2 regions of the Caballeronia grimmiae genome follow, and region 1 is predicted to be linked to the other one. Evidence: predicted binding sites of a transcription regulator. Region 1 holds the regulator's gene; the other holds the start of a gene.
What was found. Region 1 encodes FliA, which starts transcription of late flagellar genes. Its sites were predicted from a motif close to CTAAAGTTTNNNNNNNNNNNGCCGNTA; they were not measured.
Positions count from the first base shown of each region.

Region 2: flgM (flagellar biosynthesis anti-sigma factor FlgM) is a predicted target of FliA. The motif match lies at 1,627-1,653, and genes of this name have one in related genera.

Region 1 is NZ_CP084271.1:106,427-121,055, forward strand. It holds gene flhF (flagellar biosynthesis GTPase FlhF) at 1-1,023, shown strand, start outside; gene LDZ21_RS00495 (MinD/ParA family ATP-binding protein) at 1,016-1,933, shown strand; gene LDZ21_RS00500 (RNA polymerase sigma factor FliA) at 1,954-2,685, shown strand; tRNA gene LDZ21_RS00505 (tRNA-Arg) at 3,415-3,490, opposite strand; gene LDZ21_RS00510 (c-type cytochrome) at 3,774-4,667, shown strand; gene LDZ21_RS00515 (UvrD-helicase domain-containing protein) at 4,777-6,864, opposite strand; gene LDZ21_RS00520 (oxidoreductase) at 7,093-8,139, shown strand; gene LDZ21_RS00525 (hypothetical protein) at 8,260-9,108, shown strand; glycine riboswitch at 9,170-9,264, shown strand; glycine riboswitch at 9,283-9,416, shown strand; gene gcvT (glycine cleavage system aminomethyltransferase GcvT) at 9,532-10,656, shown strand; gene gcvH (glycine cleavage system protein GcvH) at 10,721-11,101, shown strand; gene gcvP (aminomethyl-transferring glycine dehydrogenase) at 11,157-14,087, shown strand; gene LDZ21_RS00545 (alginate lyase family protein) at 14,198-14,629, shown strand, end outside.
Region 2 is NZ_CP084273.1:752,724-767,352, forward strand. It holds gene LDZ21_RS31210 (methyl-accepting chemotaxis protein) at 1-480, shown strand, start outside; gene LDZ21_RS22690 (response regulator) at 1,070-1,516, shown strand; gene flgM (flagellar biosynthesis anti-sigma factor FlgM) at 1,683-1,973, shown strand; gene LDZ21_RS22700 (helix-turn-helix transcriptional regulator) at 2,638-3,291, opposite strand; gene LDZ21_RS22705 (ornithine cyclodeaminase family protein) at 3,343-4,329, opposite strand; gene LDZ21_RS22710 (ABC transporter substrate-binding protein) at 4,496-5,278, shown strand; gene LDZ21_RS22715 (NAD(P)/FAD-dependent oxidoreductase) at 5,301-6,542, shown strand; gene LDZ21_RS22720 (hypothetical protein) at 6,741-6,905, opposite strand; partial or broken gene LDZ21_RS22725 (methyl-accepting chemotaxis protein) at 7,435-7,908, shown strand; gene LDZ21_RS22730 (right-handed parallel beta-helix repeat-containing protein) at 8,368-9,531, opposite strand; gene LDZ21_RS22735 (ABC transporter substrate-binding protein) at 10,691-11,908, shown strand; gene LDZ21_RS22740 (branched-chain amino acid ABC transporter permease) at 11,989-12,861, shown strand; gene LDZ21_RS22745 (branched-chain amino acid ABC transporter ATP-binding protein/permease) at 12,880-14,629, shown strand, end outside.

The DNA of each region.
Region 1 (14,629 bases):
GCGGCTGTCGTCACCGAGGCGATTCGTGCGCGCATGGAGCAGGTCGTCAACGATACGGTGATGAACGAGCTGTCGTCGATGCGCTCGATGATGGAAGAACAGTTCTCCGGCCTGCTGTGGGGCGATCGCCAGCGCCGCATGCCGAGCAACGCCGCGCTGACCAAGCACCTGTTCGCCGCGGGCTTCTCCGCGCAACTCGTGCGCATGGTCATCGACAACATGCCGGAAATGGAAAACGCCGAGCACGCGCTCGAATGGGTGCAGCAAGTGCTCGAATCGAACCTGCCGGTGATGGCGAGCGAAGACGCGCTGATGGAACGTGGCGGCGTGTTCGCGCTGATGGGCCCGACGGGCGTCGGCAAGACGACGACCACCGCGAAGCTCGCCGCGCGCTGCGTGATGCGCTTCGGCGCAAGCAAGGTCGCGCTGCTGACGACGGACAGCTACCGGATCGGCGCGCACGAGCAGTTGCGCATTTTCGGCAAGATTCTCGGCGTCTCGGTGCACGCGGTGAAGGACGCGGCCGATCTGCAACTCGCGCTTTCGGAGTTGCGCAACAAGCACATCGTGCTGATCGACACGATCGGCATGAGCCAGCGCGATCGCACCGTGTCCGATCAGATTTCGATGCTGTGCGGCGCGGGTCATCCGGTGCAGCGCCTGTTGCTGCTGAACGCGACGAGCCACGGCGACACGCTCAATGAAGTGGTGCAGGCCTACAAGAGCGCGGCCGATCAGCCGCCGCTCGCGGGCTGCATCCTGACCAAGCTCGATGAAGCGACGAACCTCGGCGGCGTGCTCGATACGGTCATCCGCTACAAGCTGCCGGTGCATTACGTATCGACCGGACAGAAGGTGCCGGAAAACCTTTACGTGGCGACCAAGCGTTTCCTGATCAAGAGCGCGTTCTGCATTCCGCGCGACGGTTCGCCGTTCGTGCCGCAGGACGAGGAAGTGCCGGCGCTGTTGTCCGCATTGTCCGCGCGTGCCGCGGCTGAACTCCATGAGGTTCGCTTTGGATAAGCTCGTCCTCGACCAGGCTGAAGGCCTGAGACGGCTCCTGACGCGTGCAGGCTCGCGCGTGGTGGCGGTCGCGGGCGGACCGGCGGGCATCGGTTGCACGTCGGCGGTGGTGAATCTCGGCGCGGCGCTGGCCGTGCATGGCAAGGATGTGCTCGTCATCGACGAGCGGCAGAACGGAACATCGGTGAGCCGCATGGCGGGGCTTTCCGGATCGCAGGCGATGAGTGCGGTGATGTCCGGCCGTCACGCGTTGCAGGAAGTCGTCACGCGCACGCCGCTCGGCTTTTCGCTGATCGCCGCGCCCCGCGAGGAGCGCGTGAGTCACGACGCCGCGCAGTGCCGCGCGCTGCTCGACGGACCGGCGGACATCGTGCTGATCGATACGCAACTGGATCGGCATGGCGCGCTGTCGTCGCTCGCGGCGCAGGCGCATGACTTCCTGATCGTCACGCGGGCGGCTGCGCCGGCGATCACCGAGGCGTATGCGTGCATGAAGCGTCTGCACTACGCGCATGCAATCGGCCAGTTCCGCGTGCTGATCAATCACGTGCAGAACCCGGCCGATGCGGCGGTCGCGTTCGACAACCTGTCGGGCGTGGCGAGCCGGTATCTGGCGGTGGCGCTCGTGCAGGCGGGGTATGTGTCCGAGGATGCGCGCATTACTCGGGCGAGGGAGCTGTCGCGTTCGGTGGTGGAGGCGTTTCCGGCTACGGCTGCGGCGCGCGACTATCGCCAGATTGCGGCCGAGCTTCTGCACTGGCCGATGCGTTCCACGCCGGCTGGGCGTGATGCTGAAGTTGAAAACGAAATGCAGTTTTTGGATGGCGAGTCTGACAAGGGCGGGCGGGAAGTGGCGCGAAGAGCGTCGATGTTTCCCGGCCATGCATTGAGCAGCACGGCGTCGATGTGATCAAGACAAAGGTGACCCAGATGTACAACGCCCAAGGCAAACTCTCGCAGTCCGACGTGTTGACGCGCTATGCGCCGCTCGTTCGCCGGCTGGGGCTGCAGCTCGTCGCCAAGATGCCGGCGAGCGTCGACCTCGACGATCTGATTCAGGCCGGCATGATCGGCCTGATGGATGCGGCGAGCCGTTACAAGGAAGATCAGGGTGCGCAGTTCGAGACGTATGCGAGCCAGCGCATTCGCGGCGCGATGCTCGATGAACTGCGCGCGAACGACTGGCTGCCGCGCAGCATGCGCAAGACGTCGCGCGAAGTGGAATCGGCGGTGCACAAGGTCGAGCAGAGCCTTGGCCGTTCGGCGAGCGAGACGGAGATCGCCGAGCATATGAAGCTGCCGCTCGACGAGTATCAGTCGATGCTGCAGGACTTGCACGGCAGCCAGTTGATCTATTACGAAGACTTCGACCGCTCGGCGGACGACGAACCGTTCCTGGATCGACATTGTGTGGATCGGTCGGACCCGCTTTCGGCGTTGCTCGATGACAGCCTGCGTGGCGCGTTGATCGAGGCTATCGATCGGCTGCCGGAGCGGGAGAAGCTGCTGATGAGCCTGTATTACGAGCGCGGGTTGAATCTGCGGGAGATCGGCGCGGTGATGGAAGTCAGCGAGTCGCGGGTTTGCCAGTTGCATAGCCAGGCGGTGGCGAGGCTGCGGGCGAAGTTGCGGGAGCAGGAGTGGACGGGGGTGGAGGCTTGAGGGGGCTGAACTGCGGGGACGGTGCAATGTCGCTTCGTTCCTGCGGCCCCGCGCACCGTTAGAGATGCCAACTTTTGGCGCTGGTTGGCTGACGCTTGGTCGTCGATGACGTGGTGTTTGGCGCGATTGGCTACGGGGGATGGCGCGGAGACTCGTCGTCTTCTGGGATGAGCCTGATATCTCGGTGGTCCGTAGCGGAAACGCACGTCAGCAACGCATATCGCGGAATGAATTCTTGCCGCGTGGGCTTGGCTGATCTGCGAGGAGTGAGCCTTAAGCTTTCATGGGCGATGACTGCGGTAGCGGCTGAGTATCGAGAGCCGCGCTTTTGCTCGCGAGATTGACCCAGACCCGGCTCAACGCGACAGATGATTCAGGCAGCAGACTGCTCTCAACGCCGCGATTGTCGAAGCTCAGGCAGCGTGAGCCCAGTCCGGGCTACTGTCGGTTGCGTAGCGGTAAGCAAGTTGCAAAAAGAGCCAGGGGAATGCGATGCACTTCCCGCCGCCAAGATGCCGTAGTCGGCAGTCGGCAGCAACCCTTGCTTCTCTCGTTTGAATGCGGTCTTGATTCTGCACGCCTTTTGGCGACATTGGCCAGGCAACGGCAAATAGGCGCATCCGCGTTGAGTCTCGGCCCGACTGTTTAAGCGGAGAAGCGAGCGGTAGCACGAAGCCTTGATTCAGGAAGCGCGCTTGAAGCGATCGACCTCTGCTTCAGCGATGATGATGGCGCGCCCGGCTGGGATCGAACCAGCAACCCCTGCCTTCGGAGGGCAGTACTCTATCCATTGAGCTACGGGCGCATCGGCGGGAGCCTTGCTTGCGGGATGCCGAAAGGCGACAGCAAGACTCATGCGAATCCGAGAGGATACCTGTTTTTCAAACATCCGTCCACGGCGAGCGCTTCAACGCAAAATCCAGCACCCTCGAACTGCGGGTAAACGCCCGTCACCCGCCTCGCCGCCCCGCCGCCTTCCGTTAAACGTTCCGTCTATAATCGACCGTGCCTTTGACGACGCAAGGGCGAAGCGGTAGCCGTCACGCTGTCTGAACCGACTCAATCAAAAAACGGGAGACGAGACAAGCATGAGCGAAGCACCCCACGGAGCTCCGATCAGGACACCCGGCCAACTCATCGCGGCGATCATCGCGGGGTTCGGCATCCCGGTCGCCATCATCATCCTGCTCGCCGTTTACGTCGATACCTCGACGCGCACCGGCGCGGGCACGAACATCGACGCTTCGGTGCAAGAGCGCGTCGCGCCCGCCGCGAAAGTCGATATCCGCGACGCCAACGCCCCCCGCGTCTACAAAACCGGCGAAGAAGTGTTCAAAGCCGTGTGCTCCGCCTGTCACGCGACAGGCACAGCCGGCGCACCCAAAGTCGGCGATGCCGGCGCATGGGCCCCGCGCATCAGCGAAGGCTACGACACACTGCTGCACAACGCGCTCAACGGTAAAGGCGCGATGCCTCCGCGCGGCGGCGCCAGTCCCGACGATTACAGTGACTTCGAGATCGCGCGCGCCGTCGTCTACATGGCGAACAACGCTGGCGCGAAGTTCGCGGAACCGGCGCAACCTGCATCGGGAGCGGCGGCAAGTGCATCGGCTGCGGCGTCTGCTCCGTCCGGCGCATCGGGCGCGACGGACAACGCACAGGCCGCAGCCGCACTCGCGGCGCTCGCATCGGTGCCGCAAACCGCATCCGCGCCGGCTGCGGGTGCGCAAAGCGCGGACGCCGCTCAGGCCGGCAAGGCCCTCTACGAACAGGTCTGTCAGGCGTGTCACGCGGCAGGCGTGCTGAACGCGCCCAAGTTCGGCGACAAAGCCGCCTGGGCGCCGCGCCTCAAGGAGCCGATGGAAACGGTCTACAACTACGCGCTCCACGGCAAGGGCGCGATGCCGCCGAAGGGCGGATCGAACGCACCGGACGCGGATGTGAAAGCGGCCGTCGATTACATGGTGAACGCGTCGAAGTAACGTCGCGGCTAGCGGTATCGTGAGCCGGCTGCTGTCGTCCGGTGTCGCAATGAAAAGCCCTGCGCACGCTTGAAGCGTCGCAGGGCTTTTTGTCAAATGCGGAAAGTTATCAGCTCTTCTGCAACATCGCCTTCAGCATCGCCATCCGGTCCTTCGGCGACAACGGCGCTTCTTCCGCCGTCGGCGGCGGCGCATCGTCGAGCAGCATCTCCGGAATGAAGCGCGATGGCTCGCACACCACCGTCTCCCGCGCGCGCTTGCGCTTCTTGCACCAGTTCAGATGCAGGCTTCGCTGCGCCCGCGTGATCGCCACGTACATCAGCCGGCGCTCTTCCTCGATGCGCGCATCGTCGACCGGACTGTCGTCGTCCGCGTTTCCGCGATGCGGCATGATGCCTTCCTCGACGCCCACCAGAAACACGTGCGGATACTCCAGCCCCTTCGACGCATGCACCGTCGAAAGCCGCACCGCGTCCGGGTCTTCGTCCTTGCCTTCGAGCATCGACATCAGCGCCACGGTCTGGATCAGCCCGAGCAGATTCTTGCCCTCGTCGGCGAGGCCATCGGCGGTGTCGTAGCCGGTCTGCTCGCTTTCCGGCGATGCCTCCGGCTTCGTGCCCTTGCGCTTCAGCCATTCGCAGAATTCGAGCACGTTCTGCCACTTCGATTGCGCCTGCCGCTCGTCGAAGGCATCGTAGAGATAGGCTTCGTAGTGGATGGCTTCCATCATGTCGTCGAGCACTTCGGTCGCCGGATCACGCGCGGCGCGGTCCGAGAGCCGGCGTATCCATTCGCAGAAGGTGCGCAGCGGTTCGACTTGCCGCGCCGACAGCCGCGCCTCGATGCCGCCCATGAACACCGCCTCGAACAGCGACACCTTCGCTGCGCCCGCGAACGCGCCGAGCGCTTCGAGCGTCGTGTTGCCGACGCCGCGCCGGGGTGTCGTGATGGCGCGGATGAAAGCGGGATCGTCGTCCGGATTCGCGATCAGCCGCAAATACGCGATGATGTCCTTGATCTCCGCGCGATCGAAGAACGACTGCCCGCCCGACAGCACATACGGGATGCGCTCGCGCCGGAGCACCTGCTCGAAGATGCGCGCCTGAAAATTTCCGCGATACAGAATGGCGTAGTCGCGGAACGCCGCGCGCCGCTCGAACTTGTGCGCCGAGAGCCGGAAGACGACGGATTCGGCCTCGTGCTCTTCGTCGTTGCAGCCGGTGACGGTGATCGTGTCGCCCATGCCGTGCTCGGACCACAGCTTCTTCTCGAAGAGCTTCGGATTGTTGGCGATGACGTTGTTCGCCGCCGTCAGAATGCGCACCGTCGAGCGATAGTTCTGTTCCAGCTTGACGATGTGCAGCTTCGGAAAGTCCGTGCTCAACTGCGCGAGGTTCTCGAGCGTGGCGCCGCGCCAGCCGTAGATAGCCTGATCGTCGTCGCCGACGGCGGTGAACGCCGCCCGCGGCCCGGCGAGCTGTTTCAGCAATTCGTACTGGCAGGCGTTGGTGTCCTGATACTCGTCGATCAGCAGATAGCGCAAGCGGTTCTGCCACTTGTCGCGCACCTGCTCGTTCTCCGCGAAAAGTTGCGCGGGGCGCAGGATCAGATCGTCGAAATCGAGCGCCTGATACGCGTGCAGCGTCGCGGCATAGCTGCGATACACGATCGCCGCCTGATGCTCGTCCTCGTTGTTCGCGAGCACGGCTGCCTGATCGGGCGAGACCATCGCGTTCTTCCACAGCGAGATGATCGACTGCACCTTGCGGATGAGTCCTTTGTCCGTGGTGCCGAGCTGTTCCTGAACCATGCCGAAGCAGTCGTCGGAATCCATGATCGAGAACTGCGGCTTCAGCCCGACGTGCTCCGCTTCCTGCCGCATGATCTGCACGCCAAGCGAGTGGAACGTGCAGATGGTCAACTGATTGACCGGCACCTTGCGGCCTTCCTTGCCGGGCGTCGTCAGCGTCTTGCCTTCGAGGAGCTTGGCGGTCCGCTCGCGCATTTCGAGCGCGGCCTTGTTCGTGAAGGTCAGCGCGGCGATGTGCTTCGGCTCGAAGCCACGGCCTTCGATCAGATGCGCGATCTTCTGCGTGATCACGCGCGTCTTGCCGCTGCCTGCGCCGGCGAGCACGAGACAGGGACCATCGAGATAGCGCACCGCTTCGCTTTGTGCGGCGTTGAGACCTGCGGACATCGTTCTGGACTTTGGAGAGTGAGGCGAGCGGCAACCGGTAAAAAACACCGCCGCTAATGGACTGCGAGCATTTGCCTGGCGGCACACTGTTCATGCGCGCGGGAAATTCGAGAGCGCGATGTTAACACGATAAAACGCGGCGGGTTTTGGCCCTCGTTCGCTTTACGGTTGCCGCCGTTTGGCCGCGTGCCACAATATCTGCTCGATACGAACAGGATGATGCCCACAATGAGTTCAGCACTGAAAGTCGGCCTGATGGGCTATGGCCTCGCTGGCGCGACGTTCCACGCTCCCGTCATCGAGCATTGCGGCCGCGCGAGCGTGACGGCCATCGCGACGAGCCAGGCGGAGCGCGCGCAGGCCGACTATCCCGACGCGCAGATCGTCGCCGAGTTCGATGCGCTCGTCGCCATCGACGACATCGCGTGCATCGTCATCGCCACGCCCAACGATACGCACTTCGACCTCGCGCGCCGCGCGCTGTCGTCGGGCAAGCACGTGGTCGTCGACAAGCCGGTGACGCTCAGCGCAGCGGATGCCCGCGCGCTCGCCGATCTTGCCGCCGAGCGCGGCTTGCTGTTCGCGCCGTTTCACAACCGTCGTTGGGACGGCGATTTCATGACGGCACGCGCGCTCATCGAGAGCGGGCGGCTCGGGCGCATCACGCATTACGAATCGCATTTCGATCGATTCCGTCCCAAAGTGCCGCAACGCTGGCGCGAGGAAGCGGCGCGCGGCGGCGGCTTGCTGTTCGATCTGGGGCCGCATCTGATCGATCAGGCGCTCGCGCTTTTCGGCGCGCCGCAGACGGTGACGGCTTTCGTGAAGGCGCATCGCGATCACGCGCACGCGCCGGATTACGTGCATCTCGTGCTCGGCTATGCGGACAAGGAAGTGGTCCTGCATGCGAGCGCGCTCGCTGCGCTGGAGCCGCCGCGTTTCACGATCCACGGCACGCGCGGCAGCTATGTGAAGACCGGCCTCGACGTACAGGAAGATCAGTTGCGCTCCGGACTGCGCCCCGGCGACGCGGGCTTCGGCAAGAATCCGCCGGGTTTGCTGCGCGAAGTGGATGGCGACCACGATCTGCGCCACGAATTCGCCACGCGCGATGGCGCGTATGTGGAGTTCTATCGTGCGCTGGCGGCGTCGGTGCTGGATGGCAAGCCGTTCCCGGTGACGCCACAGGATGCGGTGGATACGATGACGGTCATTGAACTCGCCGCGCAAAGCGCCGAAACGGGCATGCGGATGCCGTTCGCGCGGCTCGTCTAACGCGCAGCCGCCGCTTGAGAATCGCGCTTCGTCATTCACACAATGTTGCAAGACGCGGCCGGGCCGGCCATCTAAAATCCCGTCATTTAGCTGCGCGAACACGCCGTCGGGGTACGAATCATGGTTGTGAATTTCAGCCACTCCGGGCATCTCGGAGACATCGTCTATGCGCTTCCGGCGATGCAGGCGCTGGCCGGCCGCGTCGGCGCGACGAAAATCGCGGTCTATGTCCCGAGCGACAACGTGACGGCGTATCCGCCGGAGATGAAGCACACCGGCGGCGCGCAAATGGTGAGCCGCGCCCTGTTCGATTTCCTCGCGCCGCTGCTTTGCATCCAGCCGTACATCGACGGGTGCCATTTCGTGCCATCGCACGAGATTCCCGCCGGAGCGATTGACTTCGATGGCGTGCGTTGCGGCGCCATCGATTTGGTCAAGGGCAATATCAAGGACAATTACTTCAAGGCCTTTGCGGTATTCGCCGAGTCGCCGCGCCGCTGGCTCGCGCCGAGCGATGCGTCGGCGTCAGTTCAATACGACATTCTGATCAGCCGATCCGAGCGTTACGTGAACGTCGCCATCGACTATGGCGTGCTTGCGCAACTGGGCTTGCGCATCGGTTTTGTCGGACTGGAGCGCGAATTTGCCGCGTTTCGCGCGCGCTTTCCAGACTTGGCCGTCGATTACGCGCCTGTCCGTCATGCGCTCGATGTCTGCGACCAGATCGCGAAGGCGTCGCTTTACATCGGCAATCAGTCGTTCTTTTTCGCGATTGCGGAAGCGTTGCAGGCGAATCGTCTGCTGGAAACGTTCGAGCCCATACCGAACGTGATTCCCAGCGGCGGACGTTGTGGGCAGTTTCTGAACACGTACGGGCTGGGCGTGCTAACGGCCACGCACTTTTCGCGCAGCATCACTTTTCCGGATCTCCAAGCCTGCCTGCGAAGCGATTACCACATGTACGCGTGACGCCGAGCCATTTTGCCCAAATTGACATCGGTCAGCGTCTCGCGTAAATTCTGCCGCACGCGTCGGGAGAGCGCGTGGCCGTCGTCGTGCAAACGCACCGCGAGCGCCGCGCCGCCGAAGGGGCACACCCGCAAACTCTCAGGCAAAAGGACCGGCCGCGTCGGAGGATCGAATCCTCCGTACTCTGGAGAGCGGCAACGGCTTCGTCGAACGAAAAGCCAGTTGCCCACCGAAGGGGCGCGCGAGGGACCATCGGCACACGCCGAAGTCCGCGCAATCTCTCAGGTACCGAGGACAGAGGGGTCACGCATCGCAACTGCATCGTGGTTGCGCTTCGTATGCCGCATCGGGCGGCGAGCGAAGCCGCATTCCACAGGCAAACCGCGCTGCGTGGCCTTTCTTGTTTCGCGAACCGAGGCCCCGATGACTGCACTCCAACACACGCCCCTGCATGCCGCTCACCTCGCGCTCAACGCGCGCATGGTTGATTTCGGCGGCTGGGACATGCCCGTCAACTACGGTTCGCAGATCGACGAACACCGCGCCGTGCGCACCGACGCCGGCATGTTCGACGTCTCTCACATGCGCGTCGTCGATTTCCAGGGCGACGCCGTCCGCGATTTCTTCCGCTACGCGATCGCCAATAACGTCGACAAGCTGACGACGCCCGGCCGTGCACTCTACTCGTGCCTGCTCAAGAGCGACGGCGGCGTGATCGACGATCTCATCGTCTACTACTTCTCCGAAACGAACTTCCGCGTGGTCGTCAACGCGAGCACGGCGGACAAGGACATCGCGTGGTTCGGTCAGCTGAACGCCGAAGGCGGCTTCAACCTGTCGATCACGCCGCGCGGCGATCTCGGCATCATCGCCGTGCAAGGGCCGAACGCGCGCGAGAAGGTCTGGCAAATGCTGCCGGACACGCGCGCCGCGACCCAGGACATCAAGCCGTTCAACGCAGTCACGTTTCCATCCACCGAATACGGCGAACTGATGCTTGCGCGCACCGGCTATACCGGTGAGGACGGCTTCGAAATCGTCGTTCCCGCGACGCACGTCGAGGCGCTCTGGAACGCGCTGGTCGCAGCAGGCGTGAAGCCGGCCGGACTTGGCGCGCGCGACACGCTGCGGCTCGAAGCCGGCATGAACCTCTACGGTCAGGACATGGACGAAACCGTGTCGCCGCTCGACGCGGGCCTCGCCTGGACCGTCGATCTGAAAACGCCGCGTGACTTCGTCGGCCGCGCGGCGCTCGAGGCGAACGGCGCGAAGGCGAGTTTCATCGGGCTCGTGCTCATCAAAGAAAACGGCCGTGCGGGCGGCGTGCTGCGCGCACATCAAAAAGTCGTGACGCCGCACGGCGACGGAGAAATCACGAGCGGCACGTTCTCGCCGTCGATGCAGGAGTCGATTGCGTTCGCTCGCGTGCCGACGGCTGTCGCGCCCGGCGATACGGTGCAGGTTGTCATCCGCGACAAGCAAGTCCCCGCGCGCGTGGTAAAACTTCCGTTCGTGCGCAGCGGCAAGGTTCTCGTCGAACCCCAGTAAGCCGGACGCGCGCGTTTCTCCAGTCAAAACTTCACGAACGAACGAACCACGCAAGGAGCATCCAATGAGCATCCCGGCCGATCTGAAATACACCGAATCGCACGAATGGGTCCGCACGGAATCCGACGGCACGCTGACCGTCGGCATTACCGATCACGCGCAGGAAGCGCTCGGCGACATCGTGTTCGTCGAACTGCCGGCGGCGGGCAAGTCGGTGGCGGCGGGCGACGCCATCGCGGTCATCGAATCGGTGAAAGCGGCCTCCGATATCTACGCGCCGGTCTCGGGCGAAGTGGTCGCGGCCAACGACGCGCTGACGGCATCGCCCGATCAGGTGAACGGCGCGCCGTACGAAAGCTGGCTGTTCAAGATCAAGCCCGCGAGCGACGCGGGTCTCGACAAGCTGCTCGACGCCGAAGGCTACGGCAAGTCGATCGGCGAATAACCCTCTATCAGACGAGAGCGGTTTCACGAAAGAGGCCGCTTTCGCAGGAATTCACATGAAGCTCGAACACCCGGATCGCCTGATGAACCGCACCTCTTTGTCACTCGCCGCGCTCGAATGCCACGATGCATTCGCTAGCCGGCACATCGGCCCCGACGACGCCGACCAGCGCGCGATGCTCGACGCGCTCGGCTTCGCGTCGCGCGCGGCCTTCATCGACGCGGTGATTCCCGAAACGATCCGCCGCAAGGAGACGTTGCCGCTCGGCGCGTTCACGCAGCCGAAGAGCGAAGCGGAAGCGCTCGCGTCGCTGCGCAAACTCGCGGACGAGAATCTGGTGTTTCGAACCTTCATTGGCCAGGGTTACTACGGCACGCACACGCCGGCCGTGATCCTGCGCAACGTCCTCGAAAATCCGGCGTGGTACACCGCGTACACGCCGTATCAGCCCGAGATTTCGCAAGGCCGTCTCGAGGCGCTGCTCAATTTCCAGCAGATGGTGATGGACCTGACGGGCCTCGCGATGGCGAACGCATCGCTGCTGGATGAAGCCACCGCCGCCGCCGAAGCGATGACGCTGCTGCAACGCATCGGCAAGCCGAAGTCGAACGTGTTCTATGTCGCCGACGACGTGCTGCCGCAGACCATCGAAGTGGTGAAGACGCGCGCGAAGCCGGCGGGCATCGACGTTCTGGTCGGCCCTGCGGCCGACGCCGCGAGCGCCAACGCATTCGGCGTGCTGCTGCAGTATCCCGGCTCGAACGGCGACGTGCGCGACTACCGCGCGCTGGCCGAAGCGATTCACGCGGCGGGCGGGCATGTCGTCGCGTCGGCGGACCTGCTTGCGCTGACGCTCATCACGCCGCCGGGCGAGTGGGGCGCGGACGTGGCGATCGGCAATACGCAGCGTTTCGGCGTGCCGGTCGGCTTCGGCGGTCCGCACGCGGCGTACATGGCCGTGCGCGACGAGTTCAAGCGCCAGATGCCGGGGCGTCTCGTCGGCGTGACCGTCGACGCGCAAGGCAATTCCGCGCTGCGTCTCGCGCTGCAAACGCGCGAACAGCACATTCGCCGTGAGAAGGCGACGTCGAACGTCTGCACGGCGCAGGCGCTGCTCGCGATCATGGCGAGCATGTACGCGGTCTATCACGGCCCGCAAGGACTCAAGGCGATCGCGCTGCGCGTGAACCGCGTCGCGTCGATATTCGCGGCGGGCGTCGCGAAGCTCGGCTATGCGATCGCCAACGAGACGTTCTTCGATACGGTCACCATCGACAGCGGCGCGAACACCATCGCGCTGCATCAGGCCGCGCACGCCGCGCATATCAATCTGCGCCAAGTGAGCGCCACGCAAGTAGGCGTATCGCTCGATGAAACCACCACGCGCGACGACCTGCTGAAGCTCTTCGCCTTGTTCGCGGAAGTCGCGGGCAAGACCGAAACGTTCGACATCGACGCGCTCGACGCGGCGCTGAAGGACTCGCTCCCCGCCGAACTGAAGCGCACGAGCGATTACCTCACGCATCCGGTCTTCAACCGCCACCACTCCGAACACGAAATGCTGCGCTATTTGCGCAGCCTTGCCGACAAGGACCTCGCGCTCGACCGCACGATGATTCCGCTCGGCTCTTGCACGATGAAGCTCAACGCGACGTCCGAGATGCTGCCGGTGACGTGGCCCGAGTTCGCGCAGATTCATCCGTTCGCGCCCGCCGAACAGACGCTCGGTTATCGCACGATGATCGATCAGCTCGAACAGATGCTCGTCGCGTGTACGGGTTACGCGGCGGTGTCGCTGCAACCGAACGCGGGATCGCAGGGCGAGTACGCGGGCCTGCTCATCATTCATGCGTATCACGAGTCGCGCGGCGAAGGGCATCGCAATGTGTGCCTGATCCCGGCGTCCGCGCACGGCACGAATCCGGCGTCGGCGCAGATGGCGGGCATGCAGGTCGTCGTCGTCGCGTGCGATGCTAACGGCAACGTCGACATCGAAGACCTCAAGGCGAAGGCCGAGAAGCATTCGGCGAACCTCGCGGCGATCATGATCACGTATCCGTCGACGCACGGCGTGTTCGAGCGCAACGTGCGCGAAATCTGCGACATCGTGCATCAGCACGGCGGTCAGGTTTATGTCGACGGCGCGAACATGAACGCGATGGTTGGCCTCTGCGCGCCGGGCCAATTTGGCGGCGATGTTTCGCATCTGAACTTGCACAAGACGTTCTGCATTCCGCACGGCGGCGGCGGACCGGGCGTCGGTCCGGTCGCGGTCGGCGCGCATCTCGCGAAGTTCCTGCCGAATCAGACCTCCACGGGTTACAAGCGCGACGAAGCGGGCATCGGCGCGGTATCGTCGGCGCCGTATGGCTCGGCCGCCATTCTGCCGATCTCGTGGATGTACATCGCGATGATGGGCGCAACGGGCCTCACCGCCGCCACCGAGAGCGCGATCCTCGCGGCGAACTATGTCGCGAAGCGCCTCGCGCCGCATTATCCGGTGCTGTATAGCGGCCCCGGCGGGCTGGTCGCGCACGAGTGCATTCTCGATGTGCGGCCGATCAAGGAAGTGAGCGGCATCTCCGTGGAAGACGTGGCGAAGCGCCTGATCGACTATGGCTTCCACGCGCCGACGATGAGCTTCCCCGTCCCCGGCACCCTGATGGTCGAGCCGACGGAATCGGAGTCGAAGGAAGAGCTGGACCGCTTCATCGACGCGATGATCGCCATTCGCGAAGAGATCCGCGCGGTCGAGGAAGGCCGCGCCGATCGCGAAGACAACGTGCTGAAGAACGCGCCGCACACGGCCGCGGTCGTCACCGCCGACGAGTGGAATCATGCGTACACGCGTGAACAGGCTGCGTATCCGGTGAAGTCGCTCGTGACGCGCAAGTACTGGTCGCCGGTCGGCCGCGCGGACAACGCGTATGGCGATCGCAACCTGATGTGCTCGTGCGTGCCGATTTCGGAGTACGCGGACGCGTGAGCATGAAAGCCGCAAGTCGCCCGCAAGCGTAAAGCATTGTCGGGTGAACTTGCGGCGCGTTCGGGAACGGCTAACATCTCACCCCTGACCAAAGCAATCAGGGAGTGCATATGGCGCTGAAGGTGCGAAGGGTGAACGAGGCAAGCCGTTTCCGGACGACGCACGCAACGCTGGCGACGCTGGGCGTGCTCGCTGCGCTGATGATCGCGCCAGGCGCATACGCGGCGATGAACTTCTGCGCCGCGCCCGCCATGCAGACGAGCGAGCGCACGCACGCCGATCCGGGCGTGAAGGCGCTCGTGAAAGCGGTGCAATCCCACGTCGACGATCAGCCGAAGCCGCGCGCCACCCTGCACACCGAAGGCACGCTGCCGCACGAGGGCATTCACGATGAAAGCGTCGAGGCTGCCGGCGATCTCGGCCTCATGCGCGATGCGGCGCTCGCGTGGCGGGCCACGGGCAACGAACGGTATCTGCGTCTGGTCGATCGCTTCCTCTTCGCGTGGACGACGACTTACCAGCCGAGCTTCAATCCGATCGAC
Region 2 (14,629 bases), on a different replicon from region 1:
GCCGCTGCAAAAGAGATCAAAGGATTGATTGAAACCTCCGGCGACCGAGTGCAAGCGGGTACGGAACTCGTCGCGCAGGCAGGGGAGACCATGCAGCGCGTCGGCACAGCCATCCAGCGTGTCACGGACATCATGGGCGAGATTGCCTCGGCGTCAAACGAGCAGAGCCGCGGCATCGAGCAAGTCAATCAAGCCATTTCGCAGATGGACGAGGTGACGCAGCAGAACGCGGCGCTCGTTGAGGAAGCAGCCGCAGCAGCCGGCTCTATGGAAGATCAGGCGAAGCAACTGTCCGCAGCCGTCGCCGTGTTCCGGACTGCCCAAACGCTCTCCGTCGCAGCGACGAACAAGTGCACGCCGCAGATTGCGCGTCCGTCGACCCCCAGGAAGTCGCCGACGATGACGAGAACGGCAAAGCCAGCGATTGTAGCCGCGCAGCCCGTCCATGCGGGATCCGACGGCGATTGGTCGACGTTTTAAGCCTGGAGCATGTTCGTCATGCCGCCGAGAAAGCAGCCGCTGACACTGGGGGTGCCCACTGCCGAAGCTCTGCCTTGTAACGATGACGCTGAAGGCGAACGCCTGATCCGTTGCGAGGTTGATGACATGGTCAAGCAGCTGCATGAGCTTCGGCGTCGGCTGGCTGGCATAGAAAGCCGCATCTCACAGAAGGCAATCGAGTCCGTCATTAAGGCTTGCGTCGAGCTGGACGGGTTCCTCCGATCGGATGGCGCCCAGGGAACAGAGTAGGGACCGCTCATCAGTGGGACGCGCTGGCCGGTCGGTGCATTCCACGGCACGCTGGCAGCAACGTCTGGTCAATCGCCCGCAACGCCAGCCGCATGACGACGTACGACCACTATAACGAGTCACACCCGCACAGCGCCCTGAAATACCGCTCGCCTCGTGAGTTTCGTCGGCAAGCAGTTTCTCCAACCTAAGCGGGACCGGGTGTCCGGTTATGCGGGGGCAAGTCCACTCCGCTTGCTTGCACATGGCGTGATCGTGTGCGGCAGGGCTTAAGGGTTCGCGGTATTCAAACACAAGGAAAAAGGGAAGGGTTTCACCGATGATTCATGCTGATAGGCGCTTGTTGGTAGTCGATGATATGGCCACCATGCGCAGTTTGATTCGGAAAATGCTCAGGGCGATCGGCTATCCGGTCATCGAAGAAGCAGAGGATGGGGTAGCTGCGCTCGAGAAGCTCAAAGCGCAGCATTTCGATCTGGTGATTACTGATTGGAACATGCCCAATATGGACGGGCTCTCCCTGTTGCACGAGATCCGCAAATCCGAGGATGTGGCGCACCTGCCGGTACTCATGGTCACGGCTGAAAAGAAGCGCGAAAACGTACTAGCGGCAATTCGCGCCGGTGCTAACGGCTACATTGTGAAGCCGTTCTCCGAGGCGGCACTGGCCGACAAGCTTGCCCAAGTGCTTCCACTTCCGGTCAGCTCCGTCCCGACAGATCGTGGCACTTCTGTGTTCGGCGCTATCTTCAACGCGGCCACGTAACTCGATGCTCACACTTTGTTTCAATTTGTTGCAAATGCGTGAGATCCTCGCGGGATAAGGGTTTTGCGCACTTGCCGCAGTGGTCGGGGTGCCGCGCGCCCCGTCGCATGGTAAAGATTTCAACCCTCGCACCGTTAAGGAACTCATGCAAGCGAGGAGCGAAACCATGAAGATCCAGTCAAACAACAACACCGCCATGCCGGAACCAATCAACGTCCAGCGTGCAACGAATGAAAGGGACTACGCCATGACTCCGCAGCATGCCGACGCGATTGCCGCGGATAGCTCGACGGTCAGGCTTTTGTCGACTTCCACGTTGCGCGCGTCGAGCGCGACCGATATCGATATCGATAAGGTCGCTTCCGTTAGAGCCGCCCTGCGTGGTGGTACATACAGTATCGATTCGGGTCGCGTGGCCGACGGGATGCTCGGTTTCGCGCGCGATCTACTGCAATGACCAAAGGCCGTCCCGCGTGCGTAAAGAAGTCGGGCGCCAGTGAGAGCTACAAGCGAAGCTCGCGCTGGGCCAAAGCAGATACATCGCCTCGTTCTGATCGGGTGTCGGGCTTCGCGGCCCAACGGTCTCTCGTCGATGGAAATTATGGAGTGACAAACGTAAGCGAGAACGCGGCCGCGCGGGCGGATTGAGAAATCGCCCGTGGACGTGGCGCGCTCGCCAGTAGTTGAGCGCTTGCCCAATGTCCGTGTTCTCCGTTCAGCGATTTAAGACAGGCCCGCAGTTCTTCCCGGCGCGATCCGGGGGTTGCTAGCTTGGACCAAGGGCGTTGGCTACCTCATCATCCGTTCTTGCAGCCAGGATCGACACTTCGCTAGTGGTAAGAGCGCGTTCGGGTCGGTCAGCCGCCAGCTTGCCGCCGGCGCAAACACCGACATCTGTAAATAGCCAGAACACGACATTTGAACTTGGGACCTACAAACGAAAATGCGCTAATTTATATTATGTAAAACGTACTCAGAGTTGACGAAGATGAGTTCCGCGTTTGACAAAACCGTCTGTCGTTTCGGCTTAGAGAACCGCCCGCCGTCGAGTTCATCATCCATAAAGAACTCGAACACAAGCCGCAACCCGCGCGCGCTCCACGCCAGCGCAGCCCCACCGCTCAAACGCCGTCCTTCATCTCCCGCAGATGTTTGTAGACAGTCGCGCGCCCCATGCCGAGCACCTTGGCGACATAGTTCGCCGAACTCTTGCCCTTGAACGCGCCCTGCGCGTGCAGCGCCTCGACAAGTTCACGCCGATGTTCGCGCGTGAGCGAATTCAGCGCGATCTGCCGCTCGCGCAGCCAGCCGTGCAGAAACGTGTTGATGCGCTCCTGCCAGTCGTCTTTGAAAAGCTCGACGGGCTGCGCGACGACGCCCGCGCCGCGCAGGAACAGTTCGAGCGTCGAACGCATATCCTCGAAAGCCGCGATGTTGAAGTTGATGCACATCACGCCGGCGGCGTTGCCTGCATCGTCGAACAGCGCCGTACTCACGCAGCGCATGCGGCGGCCATCCCAGTTCAGCTTCTCGTAGGGACCGACGAGCCGGTCGCGCGCGGTGTCCTCGACATCATCGAGTGCGGAGTCGTCGCCGATCTCGCGCTTCGACAGATTGTTCGACAGATATGCGACGGTCTGATCCGACAGATCGTGGATTACGACTTCGGCATAGGGAAAGAACAGCGTCGTGATGCTGTCCGCGATGTGCGCATAGCGCGCAAGCAGCGCCTCTCGGGCGATGACATCGGGCTTCGGCGTCTTGCGTCGTGACATTGACTGGGAATGGGGCATGAGTTCCGAAACGGTGAAAGCCGATGATACTGCTTAATCCGCGGCGCGCGGCTTCGCGAGATGGACGTGGAGCGCGTGCGCGACCGCGATGTCTTCGAGGCCGAGGCCAATGGAGCGGAAGAACACGTTGCGCTCGAAAGAAGGCGCCGGGCACGCGCCGCGTACGAGCTCCGCGAGATCGCCGCGAATCGCCTCGGGCGACCAGCCGTGACGCTCCTGCGCGATCACCATTTCGCCCGCGCTCGACGGCGTCGTGTGCCGATAGTCGCAGTAGACATCGAGCGCATTCATTGCGGCCGGATCGATCTCGTGCGCGCGAGCGACGTTCGTGCTGATCGAGGTGATGAGCGCGGGCTTCGTGAGCGCATCGAGCGAAAGCACCGGCGTACCCGACGACGTGCACAGCAACACGACATCCGCATCGCGCACGCACTCGGCGACCGATGCCGCGATGCGCACGCGTGCGTCGAGCGCCCGCGCTTCGTTGGCGCGTTCGTGGTCGTTCACGAGGCGCGGCGAATGGATGCGGATGTCCGACCATGCGCGCAACGGCGCGACATGCCGCAAATGCGCGAGCGCGACGCTCCCCGAGCCGATGATCGCGAGGCGCTCGCTCGATGCGCTCGCGAGCCGCGCGACCGCGAGCGCCGTCGTGCCCGCCGTGCGCTCGGTGGTGAGGAGCGCGGCATCGCACCACATCAGCGGCGCGCCGGTGCGCATCGACATCAGCGCGGTCCAGGCAGTGACGACCGGCGCGCCGGGATGCACGATATACGGCGAGAGCTTTGCGCCGAAGACGCCGTGTTTCGCGAGCGCGCCGAGATAAGTGATGAAATCCCCCGCGCCGCCCGGAAAAGGCGTGAGCGTCTGCGTTGGCTGCACGGCGTCGCCGCGGCCGAGCGCGTCGAACATGTCTTCGAGCGCACCGTGGATATCCAGCGACGGCAGCGCTCGCCGCACGTCGTCTTCGTGAACGATGAAAGGCGTCTCATCGCGCGTGGTTTCGGACAAAGAATTCATGCGGAAGCCTCCGGGTTCGCGCGGCCATGGTCTTGTCATGCAGCCGCTGTGGAATGGGTAGACGTTTTTGTCCATTCTAGACTTTTATTCTGTTTTTGGACTATATTTCCTATGGGCGCTCGGCGATACCCGCGCGGCAAATTAAATACGACCTTGGGTGACGACAATGAACTGGAAGATGATTTGCTTCGCGGGCGCGGCGAGTTTCGCGTTCACATTCGGCGTGGCGCACGCGGACTCGCAGACCTTGCGCTTCGGCGTCGAGGCGTCGTATCCGCCGTTCGAGAGCAAGACGCCGGCAGGCACGCTTGAAGGCTTCGACATCGACATCGGCAATGCCGTGTGCGAGCGCGTCAAGATGAAGTGCGTGTGGGTGGAAAACAGCTTCGACGGGCTGATCGCCGCGCTGCAGGCGCGCAAGTTCGACGCGATCAATTCGGCGATGAACATCACGGCCAAGCGCAAGCAGGCCATCGACTTCACGCCGCCCGTCTACGTGATGCCGATCCAGATGATCGCGAAGCGCGGCTCGCATCTGGAGCCGACGCCCGCAAGCCTGAAGGACAAGCGAGTCGGCGTGCTGCAAGGCTCGACGCAGGAGGACTACGTGCGCAAGCATTGGGCGAGCGCAGGCGTGCAGGTCGTGACGTACCAGAGCCAGGACCAGATTTTCGCGGATCTCTCGGCCGGGCGGCTCGACGGCGCGGTGCAGGAAGTGCAGACGGCGATCGACGGCTTTCTCGCGAAGCCCGAGGGCAAGGACTTCGATTTCGCGGGCGGCCCGTTGACCGATCCGTCCACGCTCGGCGAAGGCACGGGCATCGGCTTGCGCAAGGACGACGCCGCGTTGAAAGCGAAGGTCGTCGCCGCGCTCGATTCGCTGAAGAAGGACGGAACGCTCAGTCAGCTCTCGCAAAAGTATTTCAAACGCGACATCATCGCCAAATAACCATTTCAGCAGGCTCTGCAACATGGCTCAGGACGTGATCGTGCTCGGCGCGGGCATCGTGGGAGTGAGCGTCGCGCTGCATTTGCAGCAGCGCGGATGGCAGGTGACGCTCGTCGACCGGCGCGCGCCCGGCGAAGCGACGAGCTTCGGTAATGCGGGGCTGATCGAGGCGTCGTCGGTAGTGCCTTATGCGTTTCCGCGCGACCTGCGCACCGTGTTCAAGCTCGCGATGAACCGTTCGACCGCGCTGCGCTACGACCTGCGCTCCCTGCCCGCCTATGGGCCGTGGCTCGCGCGCTACTGGTGGGAGTCGGCGCCGGCGCGTCTTGCCGCCGCCGCGCGCGACATGCTTCCCCTCATCGGCAACAGCGTGGCCGAGCATGAAGCGCTGATCGCGCGCGCGGGTCTCTCCGATCTCGTGCGGCCCACGGGCTGGCTCGAAGCCTATCGCTCGCGCGAGCAGTTCGAGCGCGAGGCGAGCGATGCCGCGCGCATCGCGAGCGAGCACGGCCTGGGCATGAAGGCGCTCGATGCGGCCGCGCTGCATCGGCTGGAGAAATCGCTTGCAGACGGATACGCGGGCGCAATCCACTGGACCGACCCGCGCAGTGTCATCGATCCGGGCGCGCTGACGAAAGGATATGCGGCGCTGTTCGAGCGCCAGGGCGGACGCATCCTGACCGGCGACGCGGCGACACTCCAACAGTCGGGCAGCGGCTGGCGCGTGATGACGTCGAGCGGGCTGGTCGAGGCGCGGGGGGCGGTCATCGCGCTCGGCGTCTGGTCCGGCGATCTCGCGCGCAAGTTCGGCTACCGCATTCCGCTGGTGGCGAAGCGCGGCTATCACATGCATTACGCAAGCGACGGCCGCGCTGCGCTATCCCGGCCCGTCGTCGATATGGAAAACGGCTATGTGGTGGCCCCGATGCGGCGCGGGCTGCGACTCACGACCGGCGTCGAACTGGCGTCCCGCAATAGGCCGCCGAGTCCCGTGCAACTGGAACGAGCGGAGCGCGTCGCGCGTCCGATGTTTGGCCTCGGGGCGCGCATCGACGACGCGCCGTGGCTCGGGATGCGACCCTGCACGCCGGACATGCGGCCGGTGATCGGACCGGCGGACCGTCATCCCGGTCTCTGGTTTGCGTTCGGACATGCGCATCACGGACTGACGCTCGGGCCGGTGACGGGCAGGCTGCTGAGCGAGTTAATGGGCGGAGAAGCGGGCTTCACCAGTCCACATCCCTACCGCGCGGGGAGGTTTTAGTACTGCGCAGCCGGGGATGTAGACCCGGCGCAGGGCCGTTGGACCTTCTGCAGACACTAGCCGGTTACTTATTAGAGACAGAGGGCGCTGTGTATGCGTTGCCGCAGGCTGGTTAGCGGCGAATACGCGGTTTCCCCGAGGAAACCGCGATCCGGGCTGCGCAACGCCCGGCGCGCCGCACGCCGGGCGTCATCTCCCCTACTGCCATTTCGCTTTCTTGTGCCGATTACGGCCAATCACGTCCCAAAGCTTTTTCGATTCCTTCTGGGCCGACTTCGCACTTTCGTCGTGGTGCTCCGCATCGCCGCCATGCGCCGCAGTGGCGCCCCGTTTCGCGTGTCTGAACAATTCAGCGAGTCTCATAGCAAGCTCCTTTCGCAGCGAACGCGCCGCGAAATTCAAGTCTACTCCGGCTGCTATCGGATGGCGTTATCGCTTCATTCTCGCTGCGTAGGTATCGTTGCGCGTTCAGCAGATGGTCACGCGTGCGCGCGGCCGTCGTTGCGCCGTCGCGTTCGACCATCGCTTTCACGACGGCTCGATGCTGCTTCGCGAAATGCCGCCGCGTGTCGTGCGGCGTTCTCTATGACGTCCCGCTCTCCATGATGGGCGAGTTCATGTCCCAGAGCCTCGCCACGCGTATTCGCGGCACGGCCGGTTGGCGGCTCATATAACGGGGGGCACTTCTGCTCGGGCGCCACGCCGGTGGCGATTGGCTTCATGGCCACGCAGTTCTCGTTCGGCGTGAGCTTCCTGCTGCTCGGCGCGGTGTTCTTTCTGAGCAACGTCTGCGCGTTCTTCATTCCGGATCACCTGTATGACACGAGCGCGTAGGAACCCAAGGCACGCGCACCCTCGGCACCCGCACGCGACACCGACGCCGCGTCGACGCATCATTTCGGTGATCTAAGGGATCGCGTTTCAAACGAATATTCTTGCGTTAAATGCAGCCGTCGAAGCCGCACGCGCCGGCGAGCGAGGGCGCGGGTTCGCGGTCGTCGCAGGAGAAGTGCGCACGCTCGCACAGCGCAGCGCGACTGCTGCGAAGGAGATCAAAGACCTGATCAGCAGTTCGGTGGAACATGTGAACGCGGGGTCGTCGCTCGTGCTCGACGCAGGCAACACGATGGATGAACTGGTGCGCTCGGTCAAACGTGTGACCGACATCATGGGCGACATCGCCTCGGCATCCAATGAGCAAAGCACCGGTATCGAACAGGTCAACGTCGCCGTCAGCTTGATGGATGAAGTCACTCAGCAGAATGCCGCTCTTGTCGAGCAAGCAAGCGCCGCGGCACAAGCTATGGCAGAGCAGGCGAGCAGCCTTCGCCGGGCGGTCTCCGTCTTTAAGCTGAACGCGCTTTGATCCCGAAGTGAGACAGTGTGCGCTGACGATGAACCAGCGCTGGCTTTGCGATGGCCCGGATTCCTTGGCTGCCGGTAGCAGCCAAGGCTCGCAGCCTCGTTCGGCAGCCCTCTTGCCGCATCATGCGGCGTGAACGCTACACCCAACTCAGCTAGCTAACGCTTGCGACCCATCTCCGTTTCAGCGGATCGAGGCGTCAACGCCGCGTTTCGGAGTGCCTCAGCCGTTCGCCTGCAGCTCTAACCAACGCAGCGCAGAAGGAGATCGACGCGTTCTGTTATCTCGGCGCACCGCCAACCGGCTGATCCAGCCGATGACGATCCGTCTGATTCCCACAGCAGTCCGCTACTCGATACGCAAGGCCGGCCTTAGTAGACCTTGAGATGCTGCCGTGACAACGCACGACCTCACGCAGTTTCTCCCAGCTAGTCCGCAATCGCGAGCGGCACATCTCCGGGCTTAGCCAACCTTGGGATTCACGACCGACACCTTCGGGCCGTTGCTGTCCCAGTCAGCGAGATACCAGTTCTTCTTCCACACGGGGTTCGTGCTGGTGATCGCGCCCGTAACGACGCAGCCATTCAGCCGAAGACCCTGGACGTCGAACGAATCGGTCGTGCAGCGGTCGGTATGGTTCGTGATCTGGATGTCGACGTTCTTTGCGACGGGTCCGGGGAGGAAGCCGAGGTACACCAGGATGCCGCCGCCCGCGCAACCCTGAGTCGTCGGGCTGACGATCTTGATGGCCTGAAGCACGGCGTTGTTGTCGTTCGGCTCGATGTCGAGCCCACATGCCGGCGCAGTGCCCGCAATGTTTTCCCAGAGCGGATTGGTGAACGTGATCCCGTTGCCGGACGTGATCGTCGCGCCTTGACGGCGGCAGCCGTTCGCGTGGTGGCCGCTGATCGACACGTTCGAACTGGTCTTGTTCGAGCCGCTCTGGCTGTTGCCGATGTAGATGCCGTCGCCCCAGCAGTTGATCGTCGTCGGGTTCGTGATCGTGACGCCGGTGGCGCCGTTGATTGAGATGCCCATGCCCCACTCGCCCGAACCGGCGGAGTTCAGTTCCTTGCTGCCGTCGAGATACGGTGCTTCGATGTTCACGTTGCTCACGTCCCACACGCGCATCATCTGATAGGAGCCGGTGTTGTGCGAGAGCATCTTGATAGACGCGCCCGGCGCGAAGCGGATATGCGTGTTCGAGCGCAGCGTGAGACCGGTCGCGTCGATGCGGCTCTTGCCGGTGATGAGAAGAATCTGGCCGACCGAGCCGTCGATGGCAGCCTGAAGCGCCGCGCGATCGTTGGTCGTGCCATCCCCCTTCACGCCGAATGACTTGTCTTGCAGCACGCCGTTCGTGCTCGTGTTGCTGGTGCCTTGCGAGCCGGTGCTCGCCGCGGTGCGCGGGTCTGCGGCGCCCAGGTTCATCCACGGCGATGTGCCGCTCTTGTACCAGTTGCCTGCTGTGTTCTTGGCGTGAATCACGCCGTTCAAGTAGAGGATCGTGGTGTACGCGGCGGGGGAACCGGTCGCCACCGATGCGCCGTTGCGCGTGGCACGGCCGCCCACGAGCGTCCAGACGGCGCCTGAACTATCAGTGATGGATGCTGCCGGCGGAATCATCGTCCCGCTCGATGAGGCGGCCTTTGCTACCGCCGCAGGATCTGCGGCATCGGTACCGACAGCGTCACCGCCGCCGCCACAGGCAGCCAATGTGGCACTTCCTGCACCCGCCATCATGAAGGTAAGGAACTTTCTACGTGAAAAGGGAGCGTTGGTCGTGCTGGTGACGCTAGAAAAGGAAGTTTCGTCCTGCGTTTGAGGAAAGCTGTTCAACGACACGGCAATTTTTTACGTTTGGTGAAGGAGGCCGAAGTATATGGGCCGAAAAGCGACCAAAAACGTATCTGAAAGTAACAATCGGAAGAAAGCAAAGCTTGGATATGCTCATACCGTAAGGAGGAAAAAACGCCCGCAATCGTCTGCGTATTGAGAAAAGAACGGACGCGTTATTTCATAGGAAAGGCGTCTAACCGATGATTTTTTCACTAATTAGAGCTATGTAAATCCTTAATGTAGTAAAAACTGCTGATAAAAATGCGATCTGCGGCCCAGTTGCGGGCGATTTCCGACCATTGCGGTTGGTTCGCACATGTGCGGATCTCCGCGCCTCGCGTTCACTAACAGCCATCTTTGCCGCCTTCGGCACGAGGTCAGGAAGTTTTGCCCCAACGTGCCGGACCGCATACTTTGCCTCGGCGCTTTAGATGAAGTGACAGCGGTTCGCGAGCTAGCTGCGTGGATCCTCGGTGGTGCCGAACGATGCTGACGTCCGCGTCGCCCTGACCGTTGGGCATGTACCTGCATCAGGATCGGCGTTCCTGCGAAGAGAGCTTGTCTTGCTCAGGCGGCGTTCGCCGGGCGCGAATGCGCAGGCGATCGAGAGCACTCCGCCGGTGCTTTTGCCGCAACTCTCGGAACGCGAGGTGGATTTGTGGCGGGCCGCTGGATTCGCTTGGGCCAGCAAGCGGTTCTGAGGAGAAGGCGCTGCTCGAAGACGGTCGCTGGTAAAAGCGGGAGTCGGGAAACCCCTCGTTGACGGGCGTCGAAGTCAGAACTCAATATTGAAGCGCTTCAACTGCGCGCGGACAGCGGCGACCTTCATCACCGAGAGAACGGACAGCGCAACATGCGCGCGTCCAAGTGCCACTGCCATACCTAAAAATTGAAGCGCTTCAAATTCGCGTTACTGCGAATCAAATACATACAATGGAGACAACGCATGTCCTCGACCTTCCCTCGCACCGCCCTTCGCGGCTTACTCAGCGCCTGCCTTGCCTCGCTGAGCGTCGGTGCCGCACATGCGGCTGATCTGAAAATCGGCGCGCTTTTCCCGTTTAGCGGCGGTCTCGCGTTGCTCGGCGAGGAAAGCTATCGCGGCGTGCAGCTTGCCGTCGACGAACGCAATGCCGCAGGCGGCGTGAACGGCGACAAGGTCGTGCTCGTGAAGGCCGATGCCGTCGATGCCAACCAGGCCGTCGGCGAAGCGCGCCGCCTGACTTCGGTCGAGAACGTAACCGCCGTGTTCGGCAGCTACTCGTCGGCGGTGTCGTCGGCCGCGACGCAGGTGACCGAACTCGCCGGCGTGCCCTTCTTCGAACTCGGGGCGACGGCCGACACCATCACGAGCCGCGGCTTCAAGTATCTCTATCGCAGCAACTCGACCACCAAGACCTTCGCGGACAGCACGCTCGAAGCGCTTACCAAGGTCGTCGCCCCGCAACTGAAAGTGGACCCGAAGTCGCTGAAGATCGCGATCATCGCCGAAGACGGCCCGTACGGCACGCTCGTCAGCGGCTTCCAGAAGGAAGGCGCGAAGAAGCTCGGCCTGAACGTCGTGCAGGTGCTGCCCTATTCCGCCAAAAGCGTGGACTTGTCCTCGCTGATTCTGCGGCTCAAGGGCGCGGACGTCGACGTTGTCCTGCAAACGGCGTATCAGAACGATGCCATTCTGTTCTTCCGTCAGGCCGCGCAGGCAGGCTTCAAACCGAAGGCCGTCATTGGCGCGGGCGGCGGCTATTCGCTCGCCGATACGGCCAAGGCCGTCGGCGCGCCGATGAACGGCGTGTACGACATCGACTTCCCGCAAGTCGCCATGAACGAGAAAGGCGCGCCCGGCCTCGACACGTTCACCACCGAATACCAGAAGCACTTCGGCATGGCGCCGCGCTCGGGTCACAGCCTCGTGAACTACGTCGGCGCGAAAGCGTTCCTCGACGTGCTCGCCAACGCGAAGTCCACGGACAAGGACAAGATTCGCGCAGCCGTCCTCGCCTACAAGAAAGCGACTGGCACGACCGCGGCCGGCTGGGGCTTCCAGTTCGCGGACAACGGGCAGAACCAGCTCGCGACCACGAACGTCATGCAGTGGCAAGGCGGCAAGCTCGTGACCGTGTATCCGGAATCGGTTGCGATCGCCAAGCCTGTTGCCGCGCAGTAATTCCGCCGCGATCAAGCCCCATTCCTCTTTCACTCGAACCGCGTGGCGCTGATGCGCCGCGCGGCGTCCGGGAAACGAGCATGTCTATTCTTCTGCAACTTCTCGTCAACGGCCTTTTGCTCGGCGGCGCGTACGCGATCATCAGCATCGGCCTCACGCTGATCTTCGGCGTCGTGCGCGTGGTCAACTTCGCGCACGGCGAACTGCTGATGGTCGGCATGTACGCCGTGTGGCTGCTCGCCGCGAAGCTCGGCTGGCACCCGTATGTATCGGCGGTGCCGGTTGCGGTGCTGTTGTTCGCGCTGGGCGTGCTCATCCAGCGTTTCATCATCCAGCCGCTGCTCTCCGCCGATGCCCACATCCAGATTTTCGCGACCGTCGGCGTATCGACCGCGCTCGTCAATCTCGCACTGATGATCTTCGGCGCGGACGTGCATCCAGTCGAGGTCACGTTCGGCACCGAGCATTTGCAGTTCGGCGACATCAACATCGTGAGCGGGCAACTGTTCACGTTCGCCGCCGCGCTTGCGGTCGCGGGCGGGCTGCATCTGTTCCTGCAGCGCACCTACACGGGACGCGCGTTTCGCGCGGTGGCGCAGCATCGCTACGCGGCCTCGCTGATGGGCGTGAACGTTGAAACCACCTACGTGCTCGCGTTCGGCATTGGCGCGGCGCTGGTCGGGCTCGCGTCGGGGCTGCTGGTCGCGCAGTATCCGGTGTTCCCAACGGTCGGCCAGTACTTCGTGCTCACCGCGTTCGTCATCGTCGTGCTGGGCGGTCTGGGCAGCCTGCCGGGCGCACTCGTCGGGTCGATCGTGATCGGGCTCATCGACAGTCTCGCGGGCTACTACATCTCGCCCGACATGAAGGAAGTCGTCTACTTCGCGATCTTCCTCGTGATTCTCGTGGTGCGCCCGACCGGCCTCTTCGGTCTCGGACGCGGCTCCGAATAACGTTCAGCGAGGCAACCGATGTTTCCAAATCTCCTGCATCCGCGCGGCTACATGGGCGCGCTGGCGCTGCTGGCGCTGCTCGCGACGCCGTTCGCGCTGCAATCGCCGTTCGCGTTTCACCTGGCCGTGCTCGTGTGCATCTTCGGCGCACTCGCGACCGCATGGAATATCGTCGGCGGATTCGCCGGCCAACTGTCGCTCGGGCACGCGGTGTTCTACGGCATCGGCTCGTACACGGCGACGCTCTTCGTGATCCACTTTGGCATCACGCCGTGGCTCGGCATGTTCGCGGGCGCTGTCGTATCGGCGGCGGCGGCGGTCGTCATTGCGTATCCCACCTTGCGTTTGCGCGGGCCGTTCTTCGCGCTCGCCACCATCGCCTTCCTGGAAGTGTGCCGCCTGCTCACCGTGCATGAGGAAAGCTGGACGGGCGGCTCCGCGGGCCTGAATGTGCCGCTCAATATCGGCCTGCCGTGGATGGTCTTCCGCGAAAAGTGGGCGTACCTGCTGATCGCCTTCGGCTTCCTGCTGGTGACGTTGTGGGCCGCGTGGCTGATCCGCCGCTCGCGCTTCGGCTTCTATCTGATCGCGGTGCGCGAGCGTGAAGACGCGGCGCGCGCCGTCGGCGTGAACGCGGTGAAGGTGAAGATCGGCGCGGCGGTGATCTCGGCCGTGCTGACGAGCCTCATCGGCTCCTTCCACGCGATGTATCTCACCTTCATCGATCCGTCCGCCGCGTTCTCGCTCGAATTGTCGGTGCAGATCGCGATGTTCGCGCTGATCGGCGGACTGGGCAGCGTCGCCGGGCCGCTCGCGGGCACCGTGCTCGTGCTGCCGATCGCCGAGGTTGCGCGCGGATGGCTCAGCTCGTTCGGCAGCGGCACGCACGGCTTCGTCTACGGCGTCGTGCTGGTGCTCGTCGTGCTGTTCATCCCGCGTGGCCTCGTCGGGCACCTGGGCGGCTACGTGCTGCGTTTCATCGACCGCCTGCCCGGCGCTCGCACGCCGCCGGCGCAACCGGCGAAGTCGATCGCACCCGCCGATGCCCTGCCGCTCGGCACGCCGCTGCTCGTCGCGGAGCATCTGAAGAAGCGCTTCGGCGGTCTCGTCGCCACCGACGACGTGTCCCTCACGCTGCATGCCGGCGAGATTCTCGGCGTGATCGGCCCGAACGGCGCGGGCAAGACGACGGTCTTTAACCAGCTTTCGGGCTTCATCCGGCCCAACGAAGGCATCGTCAAGATTCGCCTCGCCGATGGCCGCTGGGCCGAACCGCGCACGCCCGATGCGTTCGCGAAGGACGGCATCGGCCGCACCTTCCAGATCGCGCAGCCGTTCGCAGGCCTCTCCGTGCTGGAGAACATCATGCTCGGCGCGTTCATGCATACACGAGTGCGCCTGGAAGCCGAATCGATCGCCCGCGAAGTCGCGGAGATCACCGACCTCACCTCGTTGCTCGATACTGAAGCGCGCAGCCTGACCGTCGGCGGCATGAAGCGTCTCGAAGTGGCCCGCGCGCTCGCGACGCGTCCACGCGCCCTTCTGCTCGACGAAGTGATGGCCGGCCTCAATCCCGCCGACATCGCGCGCGCGATCGAGATGGTGCGGCGCATCCGCGACTCGGGCGTCGCCGTGCTGATGATCGAGCACATGATGCAGGCGACGATGGCGCTCTCCGACCGCATCATCGTCATCAATGCCGGGCGCATGCTCAAGGAAGGCAAGCCGTCCGATGTCGTCAACGATCCTCAGGTGATCCAGGCCTATC